One region of the Streptomyces sp. NPDC001796 genome, then DNA from elsewhere that is predicted to be linked to it. Evidence: riboswitches for the same ligand, from Rfam matches in the RefSeq annotation. Region 1 holds a riboswitch; the other holds the start of a gene.
What was found. Region 1 has a riboswitch for glycine ahead of gcvP (aminomethyl-transferring glycine dehydrogenase). Riboswitches for the same ligand answer to the same signal wherever they lie in the genome.
Positions count from the first base shown of each region.

Region 2: linked by a shared signal. The riboswitch ahead of gcvT (glycine cleavage system aminomethyltransferase GcvT) and the one ahead of gcvP (aminomethyl-transferring glycine dehydrogenase) in region 1 are both predicted to bind glycine.

Region 1 covers NZ_JBIAUC010000020.1:2,971-14,209, forward strand. The annotation lists gene ACFYZE_RS29445 (sugar phosphate nucleotidyltransferase) at 1-468, shown strand, start outside; gene ACFYZE_RS29450 (DUF881 domain-containing protein) at 637-1,473, shown strand; gene ACFYZE_RS29455 (small basic family protein) at 1,470-1,802, shown strand; gene ACFYZE_RS29460 (DUF881 domain-containing protein) at 1,808-2,662, shown strand; gene ACFYZE_RS29465 (FHA domain-containing protein) at 2,724-3,596, shown strand; gene ACFYZE_RS29470 (MerR family transcriptional regulator) at 3,616-4,371, shown strand; gene ACFYZE_RS29475 (bifunctional nuclease family protein) at 4,455-4,928, shown strand; gene ACFYZE_RS29480 (MerR family transcriptional regulator) at 5,335-5,970, shown strand; gene ACFYZE_RS29485 (DNA polymerase IV) at 6,025-7,410, shown strand; gene ACFYZE_RS29490 (PRC-barrel domain-containing protein) at 7,448-7,819, opposite strand; glycine riboswitch at 7,946-8,041, shown strand; gene gcvP (aminomethyl-transferring glycine dehydrogenase) at 8,219-11,104, shown strand; gene ACFYZE_RS29500 (DUF5999 family protein) at 11,193-11,239, opposite strand, start outside.
Region 2 covers NZ_JBIAUC010000015.1:43,130-54,368, forward strand. The annotation lists gene ACFYZE_RS26070 (L-serine ammonia-lyase) at 37-1,404, opposite strand; gene glyA (serine hydroxymethyltransferase) at 1,464-2,726, opposite strand; gene gcvH (glycine cleavage system protein GcvH) at 2,742-3,119, opposite strand; gene gcvT (glycine cleavage system aminomethyltransferase GcvT) at 3,229-4,347, opposite strand; glycine riboswitch at 4,532-4,642, opposite strand; gene ACFYZE_RS26090 (AAA family ATPase) at 4,858-5,550, shown strand; gene ACFYZE_RS26095 (enhanced serine sensitivity protein SseB) at 5,617-6,408, shown strand; gene ACFYZE_RS26100 (enhanced serine sensitivity protein SseB C-terminal domain-containing protein) at 6,624-7,418, shown strand; gene ACFYZE_RS26105 (ABC transporter permease) at 7,741-8,748, shown strand; gene ACFYZE_RS26110 (ABC transporter substrate-binding protein) at 8,818-10,608, shown strand; gene ACFYZE_RS26115 (ABC transporter permease) at 10,720-11,239, shown strand, end outside.

The sequences.
Region 1 (11,239 bases):
CAGGTCGAGTGGACGACCACATCGCCCGACGACCTCACCCGCGTGGGCCGCGACGAGTCGACGATCTTCGGCGGCGACGGCCGTGGCGGGTTCATCGTGCCGGAGTTCAGCAGCGTCTTCGACGGTACGGCGGCGTTCGTACGGCTGATCGGGCTGGTGGCGCGGACCCAGCTCACCCTCAGCCAGATCGACGCGCGGATTCCGCGGGCGCACGTCCTCAAGCGCGATCTGGCGACTCCGTGGGCTGTCAAGGGACTCGTGATGCGCCGGGTCGTGGAGGCCGCAGGGGACCGGTTCGTGGACACGACCGACGGCGTAAGGGTCGTGGAGACCGACGGTCGCTGGGTACTGGTGCTGCCCGACCCGGCCGAGGCCGTCACCCACCTGTGGGCGGAAGGGCCGGACGACGCCTCCGCGCAGGCCCTGCTGGACGAGTGGTCGACCGTCGTGGACAGCGCCGGACGGTAGAACACGGGCCGCGCCCGCGTGCCGGAAACGCGTCCCCCAAAGGGGCCTGTCCGGCACGCGGGTGGGGCCATTCGGAGGTAGCGCGCGCGACGTGCGACGATGTGCGGCATGCCGCAGCCGCCCCCCGTTCGGAGCACACCGACGCGCCCCTCGCGCCCGGATGCCTCCATGTCGTTGCTCACCAACGTCATGGATCACAGCCTCGACGACGGATACGCCGAGGCCGCCGCCCGGAAGAGGTCCGAGGGCGCTGCGGGCATGCCCAGGACGGTGCGGGCCAAGCTCGGTCTCGCGGCAGGCCTCGTGCTCGCCGCTCTGGTGGTGACCGTGGGCGCCGCGCAGGCGCGGATCGCCGCGCCCACGGTCGCCAAGGAGCGTCAGGAACTCATCGACCGCATCCAGCGCGAGACCGCCGCCGCGGACAAGCTCGAGGGCACGGTCGACAAGCTGCGCGACGACGTGAGCGCACGGCAGCGCGCGGCGTTGCGGCAGGACGGGGGCGGCTCCCCGGCCGACCTGGTGGGGATCCTCTCGGGCGCCGTCGCGGTGCGCGGTCCTGGGGTGAAGCTCGTCGTCGACGACGCCAAGGAAGCCACCACGGGTGGCGGCGGCAACCCGCGTGAGACCTCGGGTTTCTCCGACACGGGGCGCGTACGCGACCGGGACATGCAGCGCGTCGTCAACGGGCTGTGGGAGTCGGGTGCCGAGGCGATCGCGATCAACGGGCAGCGGCTGACCGCCCTGTCGGCGATCAGGGCCGCGGGTGACGCGATACTGGTGGACAACAGGCCGCTGGTACCGCCGTACACGGTGCTTGCGGTGGGGGACGGGGGCAGGCTCAGCACGCGGTTCCAGAACAGCGCCGACGGGCTCTACCTGCACGCGCTCCAGGAGAACTACGGGATCCGGACGGGCATCTCCACCGAGGGTGACCTCCGGCTGCCCGCCGCACCCAGTGTGATCGTACGAACAGCACAACCGAGTACAGAGAAGGGCACATCGTGATCGCGGTACTGGGCCTCGTCGTCGGAGTGGTGGTCGGCCTGTTGGTCCGGCCCGAGGTCCCGGCGGTCGTCGAGCCTTACCTTCCGATCGCCGTCGTGGCGGCGCTCGACGCCGTGTTCGGTGGCCTGCGGGCCATGCTCGACGGCATCTTCGACGACAAGGTCTTCGTGGTGTCGTTCCTGTCCAATGTGGTGGTGGCGGCACTGATCGTGTTCCTGGGCGACAAGTTGGGTGTCGGCGCGCAGCTGTCCACCGGTGTGGTGGTCGTCCTCGGCATCCGCATCTTCTCCAATGCGGCGGCGATCCGCCGGCACGTGTTCCGGGCGTGAGGCCGATGAGCAACGAGGACGAGAAGACCGAGCAGCCGCAGACCTCCGAGCACCGGCTGCGCAGGGAGCTGCCCGAGGAGGTTCCGGCCGCGGCGCCCGAGACGTCGGGGACGACGGACGACGAGCAGGCCACCGGACTGACCGGCCGTCAGCGCCTGGTGCAGGGACTGTGGCCGCCGCGCGTCACCCGCGCCCAACTCATCGTGGCCGTCCTGCTGTTCGGCCTGGGCTTCGGGCTGGCCATCCAGGTCGCCTCCAACAGCGACGGCAGCAGTGCCCTGCGCGGCGCGCGTCAAGAGGATCTTGTGCGCATCCTCGATGAACTCGACGACCGTACGCAGCGTCTTCAGGACGAGAAGCAGGGTCTCGAGGATCAGCGGGCCGAGTTGGAGAACAGCTCGAACCGGGCCGAGGAGGCCCGCAAGCAGACCGCCGAGAAGGAGAAGCAACTCGGCATCCTTGCGGGCACGGTGGCCGCCGAAGGGCCCGGGATCACGATGACGGTCCAGGATTCGAAGGGGACGGTCCAGGCGGACATGCTGCTCGACGCGATCCAGGAGCTGCGCGCGGCCGGGGCGGAGGCGATAGAGGTCAACGGCGTACGGGTCGTCGCCGGCACCTATCTGTCGGACGCCGGGAAAGATGTCGGCGTCGACGGGAACAAGATCACCCAGCCCTACCGTTTCAAGGTCATCGGCAAACCGCAGGACCTCGAGCCGGCGCTCAACATCCCAGGAGGTGTGGTGCAGACTCTTGAGAAGGAGCAGGCCACGGTCACCGTGGAGCGTTCCACGAAGATCGTCGTGGACGCCTTGCGAGCGGTGAAGCGGCCTGACTACGCTCGGTCGTCCTCCCAGTGAACCGGGGGTGCATGACAGCAGTCCGGCAGGGGCATGAGGTTGCGGGGGGTCGGCGCACCGATTGGGTGGTGCGTGGTGGAAACTGTCTGGTGGAAACGGACGTTGTGAGGATGTCCGGGTCGGCCGGTGTATGCAGTCAGGGTTCGTCCTGCCCCACGGGCGGGTCTGTTTCGGTCAAGGGGAATCGCCCGTGAAGTTGTTTGCGAAGTTGTTCGGCAAGAGCGCGCGAGAGGGCAGCGACAACGCGACTGCCCGCCATCGTGCACAGCCGGGAGACGCGGAGGGCCAGCGGCCGCTGTTCCGCGATCAGGTCAGTGGTCCGGGCGGTCACATTTCCGGAGGTCAGGGCGCGCCGTCTGTTGACCCTGCCGCGTCCGGCGGCATAGGTTTCGGGGACATGTCGGCCCTGGTGTGCACGCGGTGCGGTCACCGCAACGCGGAGAACAGCCGCTTCTGCTCCAACTGCGGTGCGCCGCTGCGGGCCGGGGCGGTTCCGGAGCGTGCGTCGGAGACGACGTCCACGATCTCCATCTCGGGTTTGGAGGCCTACGACGCGGAGGCCACCGGTCAGACGCCCGTGCCGACGCTGTCTCCCGAGGCGCAGGCGGCCGTGGAGGCGCTGCCGTTCGGCTCGGCGCTCCTGGTGGTGCGCCGGGGCCCGAACTCGGGCAGTCGCTTCCTGCTGGACAGCGACCTGACCACGGCGGGGCGCCATCCGCAGAGCGACATCTTCCTGGACGACGTGACGGTCTCGCGCCGCCACGTCGAGTTCCGCCGGGGCCCCGACGGCATGTTCACGGTCGCCGACGTCGGCAGCCTCAACGGCACGTACGTCAACCGGGAGCGCATCGACCAGGTGGCGCTCCACAACGGCGACGAGGTGCAGATCGGCAAGTACAGGCTGGTCTTCTACGCGAGCCAGCGGGGCATCTGACCCGCACGGGGAAGGGTCCATGCTTCACACACCGAGCGGCGGTGCCGACAGCGGCACCGCCGCGGCGGACGGCCGGCTGATGAGCATCGGCACGGTGCTGAACGTGCTGCGCGAGGAGTTCCCCGAAGTCACCATTTCCAAGATCCGTTTCCTGGAGTCGGAGGGGCTCATCGAGCCGCAGCGGACCCCTTCGGGGTACCGCAAGTTCAGTGCGCGTGACGTCGAGCGGCTCGGCCAGGTGCTGAGGATGCAGCGGGACCACTATCTGCCGCTGAAGGTGATCCGCGAGCACCTGGACGCCCTGGAACGGGGCGAGGAGGTGCGCCTGCCGTCCCTGAGCCGACCCGGGGAGACCGGCGAGGGCGAGCTGCTGGGAGACCTCCTGGGCGAGCCGGAGAGCCCCACGCCCGCCCGGATCGGCCGCGAGGAGCTGCTGACGGCCGCCGGGATCCGTGCCGAGCAGCTTCAGGAGTGGGAGTCGTACGGGCTGCTCACACCGCTGCCGGACGGCACGTACGACGCCGAGGCGATCACCGTGGCCACTCTCGTGGTGGAACTGGGCCGGCACGGCATCGAGCCACGCCATCTGCGCGCGGTGAAGGCCGCCGCGGACCGCGAGGCCGGCTTGGTGGACCAGGTGGTGGCCCCGCTGCGCCGCCACCGCAATCCACAGACCAGGGCGCACGCCGAGGCCCGTACGAAGGAGCTCGCGGGGCTCGCGGTGAAACTGCACGCGGCGCTGGTGCAGTCCGCGCTGGGCGTGCGGCTGCCCTGATCCGGGCGTTCGCCGTGGGCGGATCGGCCAGGCGTTCTGTGCCCGACTACCCAAACATCCCGAGCACGGCCTAGGGTTGCTGTGTGAACGAGCTCGATGTCGTAGGTGTCCGGGTCGAGATGCCCTCCAACCAGCCGATCGTGCTCCTGCGTGAAGTGGGGGGCGACCGCTACCTCCCCATCTGGATCGGCCCCGGGGAGGCGACGGCCATCGCGTTCGCCCAGCAGGGCATGGCCCCCGCGCGACCTCTGACGCACGACCTGTTCAAGGACGTGCTGGAGGCCGTCGGGCAGGAGCTCACGGAAGTGCGCATCACGGATCTGCGTGAAGGCGTCTTCTACGCGGAGCTGGTATTCGCCAGCGGCGTCGAGGTGAGCGCCCGCCCGTCCGACGCCATAGCTCTCGCGCTGCGCACCGGCACGCCGATCTACGGCAGTGACGGGGTGCTGGACGACGCGGGGATCGCCATCCCGGACGAGCAGGAGGACGAGGTCGAGAAGTTCCGCGAGTTCCTCGACCAGATCTCACCGGAGGACTTCGGCACCAGCAGCCAGTGAGGGTCCCCGCGAGGGTTGGGCCGACGGGCGACGCGGCGCCCGCGGCTTGCCCGTCGTGTGTCTGCGGCGTCCCTTTACCGGGTATGGGCACGGGCCCGAGCGCGCCGGCCTCGGTGTGGGCTTGCGCACTGCGTTGAAGGGGATGGCCCGGAACGCGGGGCCGTGTCCCGGGGCCGGACAGCTCCCGCCGCCGTGGGCGGCCGTCGGGCGGTGTGGCAGAGGGGCAGGCGGCCGGGCCGCGGCCCTCGAGGGCCCGCGGGGAGCATTCGGCTAGCCTTTCCCCGCGGGAGGGCACGGGAAACCACTCCTAGGGTGATTATCACTCGGCGTGCCGAGTGTGGCGATCGTTGACGCACCCGTGGTGACTGCCTACCGTCGAGAAGGCAGGTCAAGGACGGAGGTCGGCGTGAGAAGCAGCGGCGGCGGTACGGCTGGGGGTGCCCCTGGACACAGTCTGGGGGAGAGCGGTCCGTACCGGCTTCACGGCAACGCGACCGGCTCCGCCCCTCAGCGGCCGACGCCCGTGCCGGGCGGCGGAGGGGCGGCTTCCGAGGACATCGGCTATCGCGGCCCCACGGCGTGCGCCGCCGCGGGCATCACCTACCGGCAGCTGGACTACTGGGCCAGGACCGGTCTGGTCGAACCCAGCGTGCGCCCCGCCTACGGGTCGGGGACACAGCGGCTGTACAGCTTCCGCGACGTCGTCGTCCTGAAGATCGTCAAGCGTTTCCTCGACACCGGAGTGTCCCTGCAGAACATCCGTACCGCGGTCCAGCACCTCAGGGAGCGAGGTTTTCGCGACCTGGAGCGGATGACGCTGATGAGCGACGGCGCGACGGTCTACGAGTGCACGTCCCCGGACGAGGTCCACGCCCTGCTCCAGGGCGGGCAGGGCATCTTCGGCATCGCCGTGGGGGTCGTGTGGCGGGACGTGGAGAACGCGCTGTCGCAGTTGCACGGCGAACGTGTCGACACGGGTGAGACCATCGTGGGCCACAACCCGGCGGACGAGCTGGCGCGGCGGCGCAACCGGGCCGTCTGAGAGGCAGGCCGCGGCAGAGCCGCATTGTCAGTGGCGTAGGGCAGCATCGGAGATGTGAGAACCGCGCCGACCATCCTGCACCTCGACATGGATGCCTTCTACGCCTCGGTGGAGCAGGCGGCCAAGCCGAGCCTGCGCGGGAAGGCCGTGATCGTGGGCGGGCTGGGGCCGCGCGGAGTGGTGGCCACGGCGTCCTACGAGGCGCGGGTCTTGGGGGTGCACTCGGCGATGCCCATGGCCCAGGCACGCCGGCTCGCGCCCAACGCCGCGTACCTGGTGCCGCGCTTCGGGATCTACCGCAGGATCAGCGAGCAGGTGATGTCCCTGCTGCGTGGCCTGTCTCCGCTGGTTGAGCCGTTGAGCCTGGACGAGGCGTTCGTGGACCTGGAGGCCGGGGAAGCGGCCTGGGACGAGGAGTCGGCGCGGCTGACAGGCGTGCAGCTGCGTGCGGACATCCGGGCCGTCACCGGGCTGACGGGTTCCGTGGGGCTCGCCGCCTCCAAGATGCTCGCCAAGATCGCCTCGGAGCAGGCCAAGCCGGACGGTCTGGTGCTGATACGGCCGGGTACCGAGCGCGCGCTGCTCGGCCCGATGCCGGTGCGCACCCTGCCGGGGGTCGGCCCGGCGACCGGTGACCACCTGCGGCGGGCCGGGATCACCACGATCGACGAGATCGCCGAGGCGGGCGAGGACGAGCTCGTACGGCTGCTCGGCAAGGCGCACGGGCAGGCTCTGTACGCGATGGCGCTGGCGCACGACGAGCGGCCGGTGGTCGCCGAGCGGGAGGCCAAGTCGGTGTCCGTCGAGGACACGTACGACGTCGACATCCACGACCGGCTGCGGATCGGCCTGGAGGTTCAGCGGCTGGCGGACCGGTGTGTGCGCAGGCTCCGGGACGCCGGATTGTCGGGGCGGACCATCGTGCTGAAGGTGCGGAGATACGACTTCTCCACCCTGACCCGGTCCGAGACCCTGAGGGGGCCCACGGACGATCCCGCGGTGGTGCGCGAGGCGGCGGCGCGGCTGCTGGAGCCCGTGGACACGACCGGCGGGGTACGGCTGCTGGGGGTGGGCGTCAGCGGACTTGCCGACTACACACAGGAGGACCTGTTCGCCCAGGCCCACCTGGCGGCGGGGGAGGCCACGACGGACGAGCGACCGGAGGCGGAGGAGCCCCTCGCCGAAGAGCCGGCGGCGTCACCGGAGCGGGTCTGGCTGGCGGGGCACGACGTCCGTCATGCCGAGTACGGGCCGGGATGGGTGCAGGGCAGCGGGCTGGGGAGGGTGACCGTACGGTTCGAGACACCGCAGTCGGAGCCGGGCCGGGTCCGCACGTTCAGCGTCGACGACCCTCAGTTGGAGCCTGCGGACCCGCTGCCCCTGGTGCCCGACGTCCCCGGGATCGCGGGGCGCCCGGCCCCCGCGGGCACGGGCACCTGACAGCGGTGAGCAGGCCCGGACGTCCGCCCTCGACCCGTCACGTCTCGTCCGACCCCGCCAAACGGCCGAAGTCACGGTCCGGTGGCGGCGGAGGTGCCGAGACGTCCAGGCCGTAGTGGTGGTAGAGCTGCAGTTCCTGTTCGGGTGACAGGTGGCGGCCGACGCCGAAGTCGGGGGCCTCCTTGATCAGGGCGCGCTCGAAGGGGACGTACAGCGCACCCTCGACCAGCTCGCTGGGCTCCAGGGGGACGAACGCGTCCCTGCCGAACAGGCCGGTCCGTATGGCCGCCCACTCCGGTACACCCGTGGCGTCGTCGAGGTACACCTCGTCGATCGTGCCGATCTTGTGGCCATTGCGGTCGAACGCCTTGCGGCCGATCAGATTCCGCGGATCGATGTCGGTCTGCACGGTCCCTCCAACTGGTCGCAACCCATCCGTAAGCACTACGAAAGAGCACATTCGGGAAGGCGGCCACTTGAAGATTCCCGCGCAGGCTGCCGACTCGTTCTCGCTGGTAGTCTGGCAAGCGGCCGTTGACCCCGTGCGGGAGAGTCCTCCGGAGCGATCCGGAGGCGCCGAAGGAGCAAATCCTCCCCGGAATCTCTCAGGCCCAGGTACCGCACGGACGAGGTCACTCTGGAAAGCAGGGCGGGTGTCGACGGCTTCCGCTCTCACCGACGGTGAAAGCCGGCGAGCCTGCGGGCGGACCGGTGAAGCTCTCAGGTCGAGATGACAGAGGGGGAGGCCGTCGGGGTACCCGCGCCGTGGTGCCCCTCGAAGGTCGCGTCAGACCAGGAGGCCTCCGCAATGACCGCCCAGCGCATCCCGCTCTCCGAGCTCGAACAGGGCACTCCGTTCGAGCACCGCCACATCGGGCCCGACCAGGAGGCGCGGGCCAAGATGCTCGCGCACGTCGGCTACGGCTCGCTCGACGAGCTCACCGCCGCCGCGGTACCCGATGTGATCAAGAACGCCGACGCGCTCGACCTGCCGGGCGCGCGCACCGAGGCCGAGGTGCTGGCCGAGCTGCGCTCCCTCGCCGACCGCAACCAGGTGCTGGACTCCATGATCGGGCTCGGCTACTACGGGACCTTCACGCCCCCGGTGATCCTGCGGAACGTGATGGAGAACCCCGCCTGGTACACCGCGTACACGCCCTACCAGCCGGAGATCTCCCAGGGTCGGCTGGAGGCCCTGCTGAACTTCCAGACCATGGTCGCCGACCTCACCGGCCTGCCGACCTCCGGCGCCTCCCTGCTCGACGAGGGCACCGCCGCCGCCGAGGCCATGGCGCTGTCCCGGCGCATGGGCAAGAACAAGAAGGGCCTGTTCCTGGTCGACGCGGACGCGCTGCCGCAGACCATCGCCGTGATCCAGACCCGCGCCGAGCCCACCGGCGTCGAGGTCGTCGTCGCAGACCTCAGCGCCGGCATCCCGGCCGAGGTCGCCGAGCGGGAGATCAACGGCGTACTGGTCCAGTACCCGGGCGCCTCCGGCGCCGTACGCGACATCAAGCCCCTCATCGACCAGGCCCACCAGCTGGGCGCCCTGGTCACCGTCGCCGCCGACCTGCTCGCGCTGACCCTGCTGAAGTCGCCCGGCGAGCTCGGCGCCGACATCGCCGTCGGGACCACCCAGCGCTTCGGCGTCCCGATGGGCTTCGGCGGGCCGCACGCGGGCTACATGGCGGTGCAGGAGAAGTTCGCCCGCAGCCTGCCCGGCCGGCTCGTGGGAGTCTCCGTGGACGCCGACGGCCACAAGGCCTACCGGCTCGCCCTGCAGACGCGCGAACAGCACATCCGCCGCGAGAAGGCGACCAGCAACATCTGCACCGCCCAGGTGCTGCTCGCCGTGATGGCCGGGATGTACGCCGTCTACCACGGGCCCGAGGGGCTGCGGAACATCGCGCGGCGCACCCACCGGTACGCCGCGGTCCTCGCCGCGGGCCTGACGGCCGGCGGGGTCGAGGTCGTCCACGGCACCTACTTCGACACGGTCACCGCCCGGGTCCCGGGGCGGGCCGCCGACGTCGTCGCCGCAGCCCGGGAGAGCGGCGTCAACCTGCGCCTCGTCGACGCCGACCACGTCTCGGCCGCCTGCGACGAGACCACCGGCCGGGCCCAGCTGCGCGCGGTGTGGACCGCGTTCGGCGTCGGGGGCGACATCGACGCGTTGGACGCCACCATCGAGGACGCGCTCCCGCAGGCCCTGCTGCGCGGCGACGACTACCTCGCCCACCCGGTCTTCCATCAGCACCGCTCCGAGACCGCGATGCTGCGCTACCTGCGCAGGCTGGCCGATCGTGACTACGCGCTCGACCGCGGCATGATCCCGCTGGGCTCCTGCACCATGAAGCTCAACGCGACCACCGAGATGGAGCCGGTCACCTGGCCCGAGTTCGGTCAGCTGCACCCGTTCGCGCCCGCCGAGCAGGCCCAGGGCTACCTCGCCCTCATCCACGAGCTGGAGGAGCGTCTCGCCGAGGTCACCGGCTACGACAAGGTCTCCCTCCAGCCCAACGCCGGCTCCCAGGGCGAGCTGGCGGGTCTGCTGGCCGTGCGCGGCTACCACCGCGCCAACGGCGACGAGCAGCGCACCGTCTGCCTCATCCCGTCCTCCGCGCACGGCACCAACGCCGCCAGCGCCGTGATGGCCGGGATGAAGGTCGTCGTGGTGAAGACCGCCGAGGACGGCGAGATCGACGTCGAGGACCTGCGGGCCAAGATCGAGCAGTACCGCGACGAGCTGTCGGTGCTGATGATCACGTACCCGTCCACGCACGGCGTGTTCGAGGAGCACGTCGCCGACATCTGCGCGGCGGTGCACGAGGCGGGCGGGCAGGTCTACGTCGACGGCGCCAACCTCAACGCGCTGGTCGGCCTCGCCAAGCCGGGCCACTTCGGCGGCGACGTCTCGCACCTGAACCTGCACAAGACGTTCTGCATCCCGCACGGCGGAGGTGGTCCGGGTGTCGGCCCGGTGGCGGTCCGCGAGCACCTGGCGCCGTATCTGCCGAACCACCCGATGCAGCCCGAGGCCGGTCCGCAGACGGGCGTGGGCCCGATCTCGGCCGCCCCCTGGGGCTCCGCGGGCATTCTGCCGATCTCCTGGGCGTACGTCCGGCTCATGGGCGGCGAGGGCCTCAAGCGCGCCACGCAGGTGGCCGTGCTGTCCGCCAACTACATCGCCAGGCGTCTGGAGCCGCACTACCCGGTCCTCTACACCGGCCCCGGCGGCCTGGTCGCGCACGAGTGCATCATCGACCTGCGGCCGCTGACCAAGGCGACCGGAGTGACCGTGGACGACGTGGCCAAGCGGCTCATCGACTACGGCTTCCACGCGCCGACGATGTCGTTCCCGGTGGCCGGCACGCTGATGATCGAGCCCACGGAGTCGGAGGACCTCGCCGAGCTGGACCGGTTCTGCGACGCGATGATCGCCATCCGCGCGGAGATCGAGAAGGTCGGCTCGGGCGAGTGGCCGGCGGAGGACAACCCGCTGAGCAACGCGCCCCACACGGCGGCGGCGCTGGGCGGGGAGTGGAAGCACGCCTACACGCGTGAGGAGGCCGTCTTCCCGGCCGGTGTCTCGGCAGCGGACAAGTACTGGCCGCCGGTGCGCCGCATCGACCAGGCCTTCGGCGACCGGAACCTGGTCTGCTCCTGCCCGCCGCTGGACGCCTACGAGGAGTGATCACCCTCGGACATGCGTCGGGGCCGGTGCGGAGCGTGTCTCCGGCCGGCCCCTGGTGTGTCAGGGCAGCGGATGCCCTGGTGCGCGCTCAGGCGGCTGTCATCACCTGGTCGATGCCCAGCGGGCGGTGCGGGG
Region 2 (11,239 bases), on a different contig from region 1:
TCCGGAGGGCCAGGATGCCTCCGGAGCTCTGTCTGTTCAGCACTCGATGATGTTGACGGCCAGCCCGCCCCGCGCCGTCTCCTTGTACTTGACGGACATGTCCGCGCCGGTCTCCTTCATGGTCTTGATGACCTTGTCGAGGGAGACCTTGTGGGAGCCGTCGCCGCGCATCGCCATGCGGGCCGCCGTGACCGCCTTCACCGCCGCCATGCCGTTGCGCTCGATGCACGGGATCTGGACCAGACCGCCGACCGGATCGCAGGTCAGGCCGAGGTTGTGCTCCATGCCGATCTCGGCCGCGTTCTCCACCTGCTCGGGGGTGCCGCCGAGCACCTCCGCCAGCGCGCCGGCCGCCATGGAGCAGGCCGAGCCGACCTCGCCCTGGCAGCCGACCTCCGCGCCGGAGATCGACGCGTTCTCCTTGAAGAGCATGCCGATCGCACCCGCGGCGAGCAGGAAGCGGACCACGCCGTCCTCGTCGGCGCCCGGCACGAAGTTCATGTAGTAGTGCAGGACCGCCGGGATGATGCCCGCGGCCCCGTTCGTGGGGGCGGTGACGACCCGGCCGCCGGCCGCGTTCTCCTCGTTCACGGCCATCGCGTAGAGCGTGATCCACTCCATCGCGTGCGCCAGCGGGTCTCCCTCGGCGCGCAGCTGGCGGGCCGTGACGGCCGCGCGGCGGCGCACCTTCAGACCGCCGGGGAGGATGCCCTCACGGGACATGCCGCGCCGGACGCACTCCCGCATGACGTGCCAGATCTCCAGCAGCCCGGCTCGTATCTCCTCCTCGGTGCGCCAGGACCGCTCGTTCTCCAGCATGAGAGCGGAGATCGACAGGCCCGTCTCCTCGGTGAGGCGGAGCAGCTCGTCGCCGGTGCGGAAGGGGTACTTCAGGACCGTGTCGTCCAGCTTGATGCGGTCCGCGCCGACCGCGTCCTCGTCCACGACGAAGCCGCCGCCGACCGAGTAGTACGTCTTCGACAGCAGCTCGGCGCCCGTACCGTCGTACGCCCAGATCGTCATGCCGTTGGCGTGGTACGGGAGCGCCTTGCGGCGGTGCAGCACGAGATCCTTGTCGAAGTCGAACGCGATCTCGTGTTCGCCCAGGAGCTCGATCCGGCCCCCGGTCCTGATCGCCTCCACCCGGGCGTCCGCCGTCTCCACGTCCACCGTGCGCGGCGAGGCGCCCTCCAGACCGAGCAGCACCGCCTTCGGGGTGCCGTGGCCGTGCCCGGTCGCGCCCAGGGAGCCGTACAGCTCCGTCCGCACCGACGCGACGGAGGGCAGCAGGCCCTCGTTGCGCAGTCGCCGCGCGAACATGCGTGCCGCGCGCATCGGGCCGACCGTGTGGGAGCTGGACGGGCCGATGCCGATCGAGAACAGGTCGAAGACCGAGATGGCCACGGTCACTCCTCAAGACAGGGGGTGGTGGGGCACCCTCCCTCGGGTGCCCCACCGGGGACTCACTTGTTCAGACCCGGGTACAGCGGGTGCTTTTCTGCCAGGGCCTTCACCCGGGCCTTGAGCGCCTCCGCGTCGTAGGACGGCTTCAGCGTCTCGGCGATCACGTCGGCGACCTCGGCGAAGTCCTCGGCCGTGAAGCCGCGCGTCGCGAGGGCGGGCGTGCCGATCCGCAGGCCGGACGTGACCATCGGGGGGCGCGGGTCGTTCGGGACCGCGTTGCGGTTGACCGTGATGCCGACCTCGTGCAGGCGGTCCTCGGCCTGCTGCCCGTCCAGCTCCGACTCGCGCAGGTCGACCAGGATCAGGTGCACGTCCGTGCCGCCGGTCAGGACGTTCACTCCGGCCTCGCGCGCGTCGGCCGCCGTCAGCCGCTCGGCGAGGAGCTTCGCGCCCTCCACCGTACGACGCTGGCGCTCCCGGAACTCCTCCGACGCGGCGACCTTGAAGGAGACCGCCTTGGCCGCGATCACGTGCTCCAGGGGGCCGCCCTGGAAGCCCGGGAAGACGGACGAGTTCAGCTTCTTCGCGAAGTCCTTCTTCGCGAGGATGATGCCGCCGCGGGGACCGCCGAGGGTCTTGTGGGTCGTGGAGGTGACCACGTCCGCGTACTCGACCGGGTTCGGGTGGAGACCGGCGGCGACCAGGCCCGCGAAGTGCGCCATGTCGACCCACAGGTACGCCTCGACCTCGTCCGCGATCCGGCGGAAGGCGGCGAAGTCCAGCTGCCGCGGGTACGCCGACCAGCCGGCGATGATCACCTTCGGGCGGTGCTCCTTGGCCAGCCGCTCGACCTCGGCCATGTCGACCAGGCCGATCTCGTCCACGTGGTAGGCGACCACGTGGAACTGCTTGCCCGAGAAGTTCAGCCGCATCCCGTGGGTCAGGTGGCCGCCGTGCGCCAGGTCCAGGCCGAGGATGGTGTCGCCGGGCTGGGCCAGCGCGAACAGGGCGGCCTGGTTGGCGGAGGCGCCGGAGTGGGGCTGCACATTGGCGTACTCCGCGTCGAACAGCTCCTTGAGCCGGTCGATGGCGATCTGCTCGGTGACGTCGACGTGCTCGCAGCCGCCGTAGTAGCGGCGGCCCGGGTAGCCCTCGGCGTACTTGTTGGTGAGGACCGAGCCCTGCGCCTCCATGACCGCCAGCGGGGCGAAGTTCTCGGAGGCGATCATCTCGAGGGTGGACTGCTGGCGGTGCAGCTCGGCGTCGACCGCTGCGGCGACCTCCGGGTCGAGCTCGTGCAGGGACGTGTTCAGAAGGGTCATCTGCGGGTGCGCTCCTCAGCCGGCGATGTGGGCGTCGTACTCGTCGGCGGACAGCAGGTCGGCCGGCTCCTCGGACACGCGCACCTTGAACAGCCAGCCGCCCTCGAAGGGCTCGGAGTTCACCAGCGACGGGTCGTTGACCACGTCCTCGTTGACCTCCGTGATCTCGCCGGTGACCGGGGAGTACAGGTCGCTGACCGACTTGGTCGACTCCAGCTCGCCGCAGGTCTCGCCCGCGGTCACCGTGTCACCGACCTCCGGGAGCTGGACGAACACGACATCGCCGAGCGCGTTCGCCGCGTGCTCCGTGATGCCGACCGTCGCGACGCCGTCCTCGGCGTCCGACAGCCACTCGTGCTCCTTGCTGTAGCGCAGCTGCTGGGGGTTGCTCATGGCCTGAATTCTCCTGTACGCGGGGGAGTGGTGGTGAAGGGAGTACTGCTGGAGGCGTGCGTGAGCACGGCGGAGGTGCGCGGGATCACGTCACCCGTCCGCCGAGTGCCTACTTCTGGCGCTTGTAGAACGGCAGCGCCACGACCTCGTGCGGCTCGTGGCTGCCCCGGATGTCCACCCCGACCCCGGGCGTGCCCGGCGCCGAGTGCGCGGCGTCGACGTACGCCATCGCGATCGGCCTGCCCAGCGTGGGGGAGGGCGCCCCGGAGGTGACCTCGCCGATCACCTCGCCGCCCGCGACGACCGGGTACCCGGCCCGCGGCACGCGGCGGCCCTCGGCGACCAGGCCGACGAGGACGCGCGGCGGGTTCTCCTCGGCACGGGAGGCGGCATCCTCCAGCGCGGCACGCCCCACGAAGTCGCCCTCCTTCTCGAACTTCACCACCCGGCCGAGCCCGGCGTCGAAGGGCGTCAACGAGGTGGTCAGCTCGTGCCCGTACAGCGGCATGCCCGCTTCCAGGCGCAGCGTGTCCCGGCAGGAGAGCCCACAGGGGGCCAGACCGACGGGGGCGCCCGCCTCGGTCAGCGCCTGCCACAGCTTCTCGGCGTGCTCGGGCGCGACGAACAGCTCGAAGCCGTCCTCGCCGGTGTAGCCGGTGCGCGCGATGAGGGCGGGAACGCCCGCGACCGTGCCGGGCAGGCCCGCGTAGTACTTCAGGCCGTCGAGATCGGCGTCGGTGAGCGACTTCAGGATGCCGGGGGACTCGGGGCCCTGGACGGCGATCAGGGCGTAGGCGTCCCGGTCGTCGCGGACCGCGGCGGCGAAGCCCGCGGCACGCTCGGTCAGCGCGTCCAGCACCACCTGGGCGTTGGAGGCGTTGGCGACGACCATGTACTCGTTCTCGGCCAGCCGGTAGACGATCAGGTCGTCCAGGATGCCGCCGTCCTCCTGGCAGATCATGGTGTAGCGGGCGCGGCCCACGCGGACGGAGGCGATGTCGCCGACCAGCGCGTGGTTGAGGAACCGGTCCGCCTCGGGCCCGGTCACCGTGATCTCGCCCATGTGCGAGAGGTCGAACAGCCCCGCCCTGGTACGGACCGCGACGTGCTCGTCGCGCTCGGAGCCGTACCTGAGGGGCATGTCCCAGCCGGCGAAGTCGGTCATCGTCGCGCCGAGCGAACGATGCAGGGCATCGAGCGCGGTGCGGCGCAGGGGGCTACTGCTCATCGGTTGTGCTCCCAGGGCGTGGGTCCCCGCGCGCGAGCGAATTCGAGCGTGGGGAAGGGCGAGGTCGGTCCTCCCCATCTGTCATCGGAACCTGAGAGGTTCGCCATGAACGCCCGCACGGCGGGTCGTCACGGCTTGCACCTTGGGTGGAGCCACCGACAAGCGGCCCACTTTCCAGATGTGCCTCGCCCGCGCGGTATCGGGGCCTGAGAGATTCAAGGGAGGGACTTGCTCCTTCGGCGCCCGGGCCCACGTACGTACCCGTACGTCCCCGGAACTCTCCCGCGCGGATTCAAGCGGCCGGTATGCAGTTGGCGGGCACATCATTGCACGCCTCGCCCGATCGTGGCAGGCCGCGTGGGCAACCGGCCCGGGGCCGCCTCCGCGACCGGCTTCCGGACGCATCTGTGACCGGGTTGTGGCAGTACGCGAACGCCACGGGGAGATACCGTCCATTACCTTCTCTTTACATTCGGCGGGGATGGGACTTCCTGACCGCAAGGGAGGACGATCACGGTGAACAGGACGACGGCGTACGCCATGACCACGGGCATCGCGGTGCCCCGGCAGCCCGGAGTCCCGGCCCGGGAGGCCGGCGCGCCGGTGCCGGCGCCGGTGGTCCGCGACCTGCGCGACCGAGGGGGCCGCAGCCCGTACGGGCTCACCTTCGGCGCCCGCGACCTCGTCGTGGTCACCGGCCTTCCCGGCAGCGGCAAGTCCACGCTCATGCGGCGCACGGTGCGCGGCGCCCGCGTCGACTCCCAGGACACCCGCGACCGCTGGGACGCCCGCCTGGCCCGCTTCCTGCCGTACGGGATCTACCGCCCCCTGGTCCGCCTCGCGCACTACGCCGGCCTGCGCCGGGCCCTGCGCGCCGACAGCGGAGTGGTCGTGCACGACTGCGGTACCCAGACCTGGGTGCGCACCTGGCTGGCCCGCGAGGCCCGGCGCCGTGGCGGCACGCTCCATCTGCTCCTGCTCGACGTCACCCCCGACACGGCCCTGGACGGCCAGCGCGAGAGGGGCCGAGGGGTCTCCCGCTACGCCTTCCTGCGCCACCGCCGCGCCACCCGCCATCTGCTGCGCGCCGTCGAACGGGGCCGGCTCCCGGAGGGCTGCGGCTCGGCGGTCCTGCTCGACCGGGACGCGGCGGACGTGCTGCGCCGGATCGACTTCGCGGACCGGGCGGAAGGGGCGGAATGAATCGCGGTGCCCGCGCACCCGTTAGCCTTTTCGCCACACCAGTGGTACTCGGCAGGCGGTAGGCAGATGGACATCCCGGCGGACCTTCCCGCGGACTTCCCGGCACAGTCGCACCCCCATCCGCACGGCGGATGGCCGGGCAACGAGCTGGAGGAGGTGCTGTCCGCCTCGCTCGGCATCCCCTCGGCGGGCGGCCGGATCGTCGAGGTGCTCGGGCGCAGCTACCTGTGGGTGCCGCTGCCGAACGGCGGCGGCCCGCACAGCGGGCCCCTCGACCTGCCCACGCTGGAGATCGAGGGCCAGGCGTACGTCCCGGTGTTCAGCTCGGAGGAGCAGTTCCGCCACGCCGCCGGCGGCCATATGTCGTACACCGTCGCGCCCGCCGCCGAGTTCGCCCGCGGGCTGCCCCCACAGGTCGGCATCGCGGTCAACCCGGGCGGCGTGGTCGGCATACCCCTGCCTCCGGAGGCGGTGGCCGAGCTGTGCCGCGTGGGACGCACCCCGCTGGACGGCCCCACGACCGGCGGTCGCGTCCGCCTCTTCGAACCGGACTGGCAGGACGACCCGGTGGACTTCCTCGCCGCCGCGTCCGCCGAGTTCACGGCGACCGGTGTGGTCCTCACGGCACGCCGCTGCCTCGCCGCCATCGAGACGGCGGACCCGGTGCTGTTCATCGGCGTGGAGCTCTCCCAGTGGGAGGGCGACCTGCGCACCCTCCCCATGGACGCCCTGGGCCGCGCCCTGGCCGAGGTCGCGGTCGAGTGGCCGGTCAACCTGGTCCTCCTGGACGTGGCCCAGGACCCGGTGGCCGACTGGATGAGAGAGAAGGTCCGGCCGTTCTACCAGCAGGGGTACTGAGCAGGGCGCTCCCTCAGGGGCGCCCCCTCAGGGGCGCGGGGAACTGCGCGCCCAGCCACGAACGAGCCGCACCCGCCGGCCGGCAGCAGACCCCGAGCTCCTGGGTACCCCGCGGCCGGTGGCAGCCACACCGCACCGGCTGTCAGCGGACCCGCCTAACCTGGTTTCATATGCGCAGCACATCGTCAGCGAAGGGGCGGTAAAGGGTGAGCGGGGTGAGCGCGAGCGGCACCGCGGCCGGCCAGGTCGAACACATGCTGCGCCAGGTGACGCCCGGGCGCTACGACGCCTACGAGGCGCTCCTGCGCGCGCTCGCGACCCCCTCCACCGGCAGGGTCTGGATGCTGCTGTGGCACGGCCAGGCAGGTTCGCCCGACGCCCAGTACGCCACCATGGAGGTGGACGGCCACGGCTACGCGCCCTGCGTCACCTCCGCACAGGAGCTCTCGGCCAGCGGCTGGACCCGCTCCTACGAGGTGATCGACGGCGCCGACGTGGCCCGCGCCCTCTACCCGGGCCACTACGGCCTGTGGCTGAACCCGCACGCGCCCGGCGGTGGCGTCGGCATCCCCTGGCTGGACCTGCGCCGCATCGCCGCCGGTCTGGACCGCCAGCCCGCGGGCCCCCTGCGGCTGTCCGAACCGGCCATCGAGATTCCGCAGTTCTACGCCCTGCTCACCCAGAACGCCCACCGCACGCCCGCCGTGCGCTCCCTGCGTCGCGCCTGGGTGCAACCGGCCCTCGGCGCCCCCTACCTGGCGATCGGCCTGGACGTCTACGACACCTCGCCGCCCGCCGTCGACTCGGTGCGGGCGATGATGCAGCAGTCCGTCACGGCCGTCCCGGAGGGCCTTCCGGTGTCGACGGTCGCGCTGTCCGACGAGGACGACCCGGTGGCGATGTGGCTGCGCGTCAACTCCCGCCCGTTCTACGACCGAGAGGCCCACGCCACGGCACCGGCCCCCGCGGCGGGCGGTTACGGCTATCCGCCGGCGCGCGGGGCGTACTGACGTCCGTACGTCCCGGGCGGAGGGCCGAGTTCGGTACCTGGAGTCCTTCTCCGCGCGTAGATGAGGGTGGATGGTCCCTGTCTCGCGCCAAGTGTCCCAATTTGGTGGCGTCCGCACCGCGTTACCAGCTGTCCGGATAACGGATCTCCCCAGTCCGCATCACGTTTATGCATCCTTTCACTGCCAAGTCTGGTCACTGATCGCCGAAGCATTGAAGACTCCGGCTTCAAGGGGTTTCGCCCCTGTGTACGACGGACTGAGTCATGCCGCCACAGCGGCAAGTGCGGGCCGGCCACCGCCGGTTGAGAGGGGTCCCTGCCAGATGACGGCACCATTGCACGAGCCGACTGCGGAAGCGGCCCCGGGGGCGGCCGAGGAAGCAGCAGCTGCCGCCGCCGACGCGAAAGCCGTACAGGGCCGCTCCCTGGGACGGATCGCCTGGGAGCGCCTCAAGCAGGACAAGCTCGCCCTCACGGGCGGCATCGTCGTGCTCGTGCTCATCGCGGTCGCCCTGCTCGCTCCCGTGATCTCCAACCTGGTCGGGCAGGATCCCGACGCCTACCACGAGAACCTGATCGACCCGCTCTTCGGCACGCCCACGGGGTCCCTGGGCGGCATCAGCGGCGATCACCTGCTGGGTGTCGAGCCGGTCAACGGCCGCGACATCTTCGCTCGCATCCTCTACGGCGCGCGGGTCTCGCTGCTGGTCGGCTTCCTGTCCGCGTTGGTCGCCGTCATCCTCGGCACCGTCCTGGGCGTCCTGGCAGGCTTCTTCGGCGGCTGGGTCGACTCGGTCGTCAGCCGCGTCATGGACGGTCTGCTCGCCTTCCCGCAGCTGCTGTTCACCATCGCGCTGGTCTCCGTCATGCCGAACAACATGCTGGGGCTGACCGGCTCCAGCGTGCGAGTGTTCGTGATGATCCTGGTCATCGGCTTCTTCGGGTGGCCCTACATCGGACGCGTGGTTCGCGGCCAGACGCTCTCGCTGCGTGAGCGCGAGTACGTCGAGGCGGCCCGCTCCCTCGGCGCCGGGCGCCTCTACATCCTCTTCAAGGAGCTGCTGCCCAACCTCGTCGCGCCGATCATCGTGTACACGACGATGATGATCCCCACCAACATCCTCACCGAGGCGGCACTCAGCTTCCTGGGCGTGGGCGTCAAGCCGCCCACGGCCTCCTGGGGACAGATGCTTTCGAGCGCGATCGACTACTACGACTCGGATCCCATGTACATGGTGGTCCCGGGCGTGGCGATCTTCATCACCGTTCTTGCATTCAACCTCTTCGGTGACGGCGTGCGCGATGCGCTGGACCCGAAGGGCTCCCGCTGAACTGCCGTACCCCAAACTTCCCGTGGCACCTGCACGGGGTCTCTCATCAAATCCGGAGGATCCGAGATCGTGACTACCCAACGCACCTCAGGGCGGCGCAAGCAGGCCATGGCCGCTGCCGCCGTGGTCGCCGCGCTGCTGACCACGGCGGCGTGCGGCGGCGGCAACGACAACAGCGGTTCGAAGAACGGTGCGGCCGGCTTCGACGCGGCGAACAACAAGGTCGCCCAGGCCTCCGAGGTCAAGAAGGGCGGCACGCTGAAGTTCGGTGGGGCCCAGGACGCCGACTCGTGGGACACCACGCGCGGCTACTACGGCTTCGCCTGGAACTTCATGCGCTACTACAGCCGCCAGCTCGTCACGAACAAGACGGAGCCCGGTAAGGAAGGCGCCAAGCTGACCCCGGACCTCGCCACCGGGCTCGCCAAGGTCTCCGACGACGGCAAGACGTACACCTACACGCTGCGCGACGGGATCACCTGGGAGGACGGCAAGCCGATCACCTCCAAGGACGTCAAGTACGGCATCGAGCGCGTGTGGGCGCAGGACGTGCTCTCCGGCGGCCCGACCTACCTGAAGGACTTCCTGGACCCGGACGGCAAGTACCAGGGCCCGTACAAGGACACGTCCGCGGACCACCTCGGTCTGAAGGCGATCGACACGCCCGACGACAAGACGATCGTCTTCCACCTGCCCAAGGCGAACGCCGACTTCGAGGAAGTGCTCGCGCTGACCTCGGCGTCCCCGGTCCGCCAGGACAAGGACACCAAGTCCAAGTACGCGCTGCACCCGTTCTCCTCGGGCCCGTACAAGTTCCAGTCGTACAACCCGGGCAAGGACCTCACCCTGGTCCGCAACACCAACTGGAAGCAGTCCTCGGACCCGATCCGCAAGGCGTACCCGGACAAGATCACCGTCCAGTTCTTCTCCGACGCCAACCAGCTGGACCAGCGTCTGCTCAACGGTGACCTGGACCTGGACATCAACCAGACGGGCATGTCGCCCCAGGGCCGTACCACCGCCCTGAAGGAGCACAAGGCCAACCTGGACAACCCGGTCTCCGGATACATCCGCTACGCGGTCTTCCCGCAGAGCGTGAAGCCGTTCGACAACGAGCACTGCCGCAAGGCCGTCATCTACGGCGCCGACCACGTCTCCCTGCAGACCGCCCGCGGTGGCCCCGTCGCCGGTGGTGACATCGGCACCAACATGCTGCCGCCGTCCGTCCCGGGCGCCGAACACCAGAAGTACGACCCGTACGAGCTCGCCGGTGCCAACAAGAACGGCAACGCCGCCAAGGCCAAGGAAGAGCTGAAGGCCTGCGGCCAGCCGAACGGCTTCAGCACCACCATCGCCGTCCGCAACAACAAGCCGGTCGAGGTGGCCACCGCCCAGTCCCTGCAGGCGTCGCTGAAGAAGATCGGCATCAACGCCCAGATCGACCAGTTCGACGGTTCGCAGACCACCGGCATCATCGGTAGCCCCGACAACGTGAAGAAGAAGGGCTACGGCATCATCATCATGGGCTGGGGCCCGGACTTCCCGACCGTCCAGGGCTTCGGTCTGCCGCTGTGGGACAGCAAGTACATCCTGCAGAGCGGCAACAACAACTACGCCCTGATCAAGGACAAGACGATCGACGGCCTGTTCGACACCTACGTGAACACGCTGGACGACGCGAAGAAGACCGAGATCGCCACGCAGATCAACCACAAGGTCATGGAGGGCGGCTACTACCTGCCCTTCGTCTTCGAGAAGTTCATCAACTGGCGTTCCAACCGGCTGGCGAACGTGTACACGACCGACGCGTACAGCGGTCAGTACGACTTCGTCAACCTGGGCCTGAAGTCCGCGAAGTAAACCCCGGCACACCCGCCGTACGGCACGAAAGGCAGGTGAAGGCCGGCGCGGCGTGACCGCGGGCCACCGGACAACCTCCGGCGGCCCGCGGTCCGCGGCGGGCCGTTAGCTGTGCTCGCTTACCTCATCAGGCGGCTGTTCGCCGCCGCAGTGATGCTTGTGGTCATCGTCATGGTGGTCTTCGGCATCTTCTTCCTCGTCCCGAAGTGGGCGGGCGTCGACATCGCCGCGAGTTTCGTGGGCAAGCAGGCCGACCCGGCCGCCGTGGAGGCGGTGCGCGAGAAGCTGGGCCTCGGCGACCCGATCTACGTCCAGGTCTGGGAGTTCTTCAAGGGCATCTTCGCGGGCCGCACGTACGCGGCCGGCGGTGACGTCACCCACTGCGCCGCACCGTGCTTCGGCTACTCCTTCCGCAGTGAACAGGCCGTCTGGCCGGTGCTGACCGACCGCTTCCCGGTGACCCTGGGTCTCGCGCTCGGCGCCGCCGTGCTGTGGCTGATCTTCGGCATCGCGGCGGGGGTGCTCTCCGCGCTCAAGCGGGGCAGCATCTGGGACCGCGGCGCGATGGTCGTCGCCCTGGCGGGTGTGTCCCTCCCCATCTACTTCACCGGCCTGCTCAGCCTGGCGATCT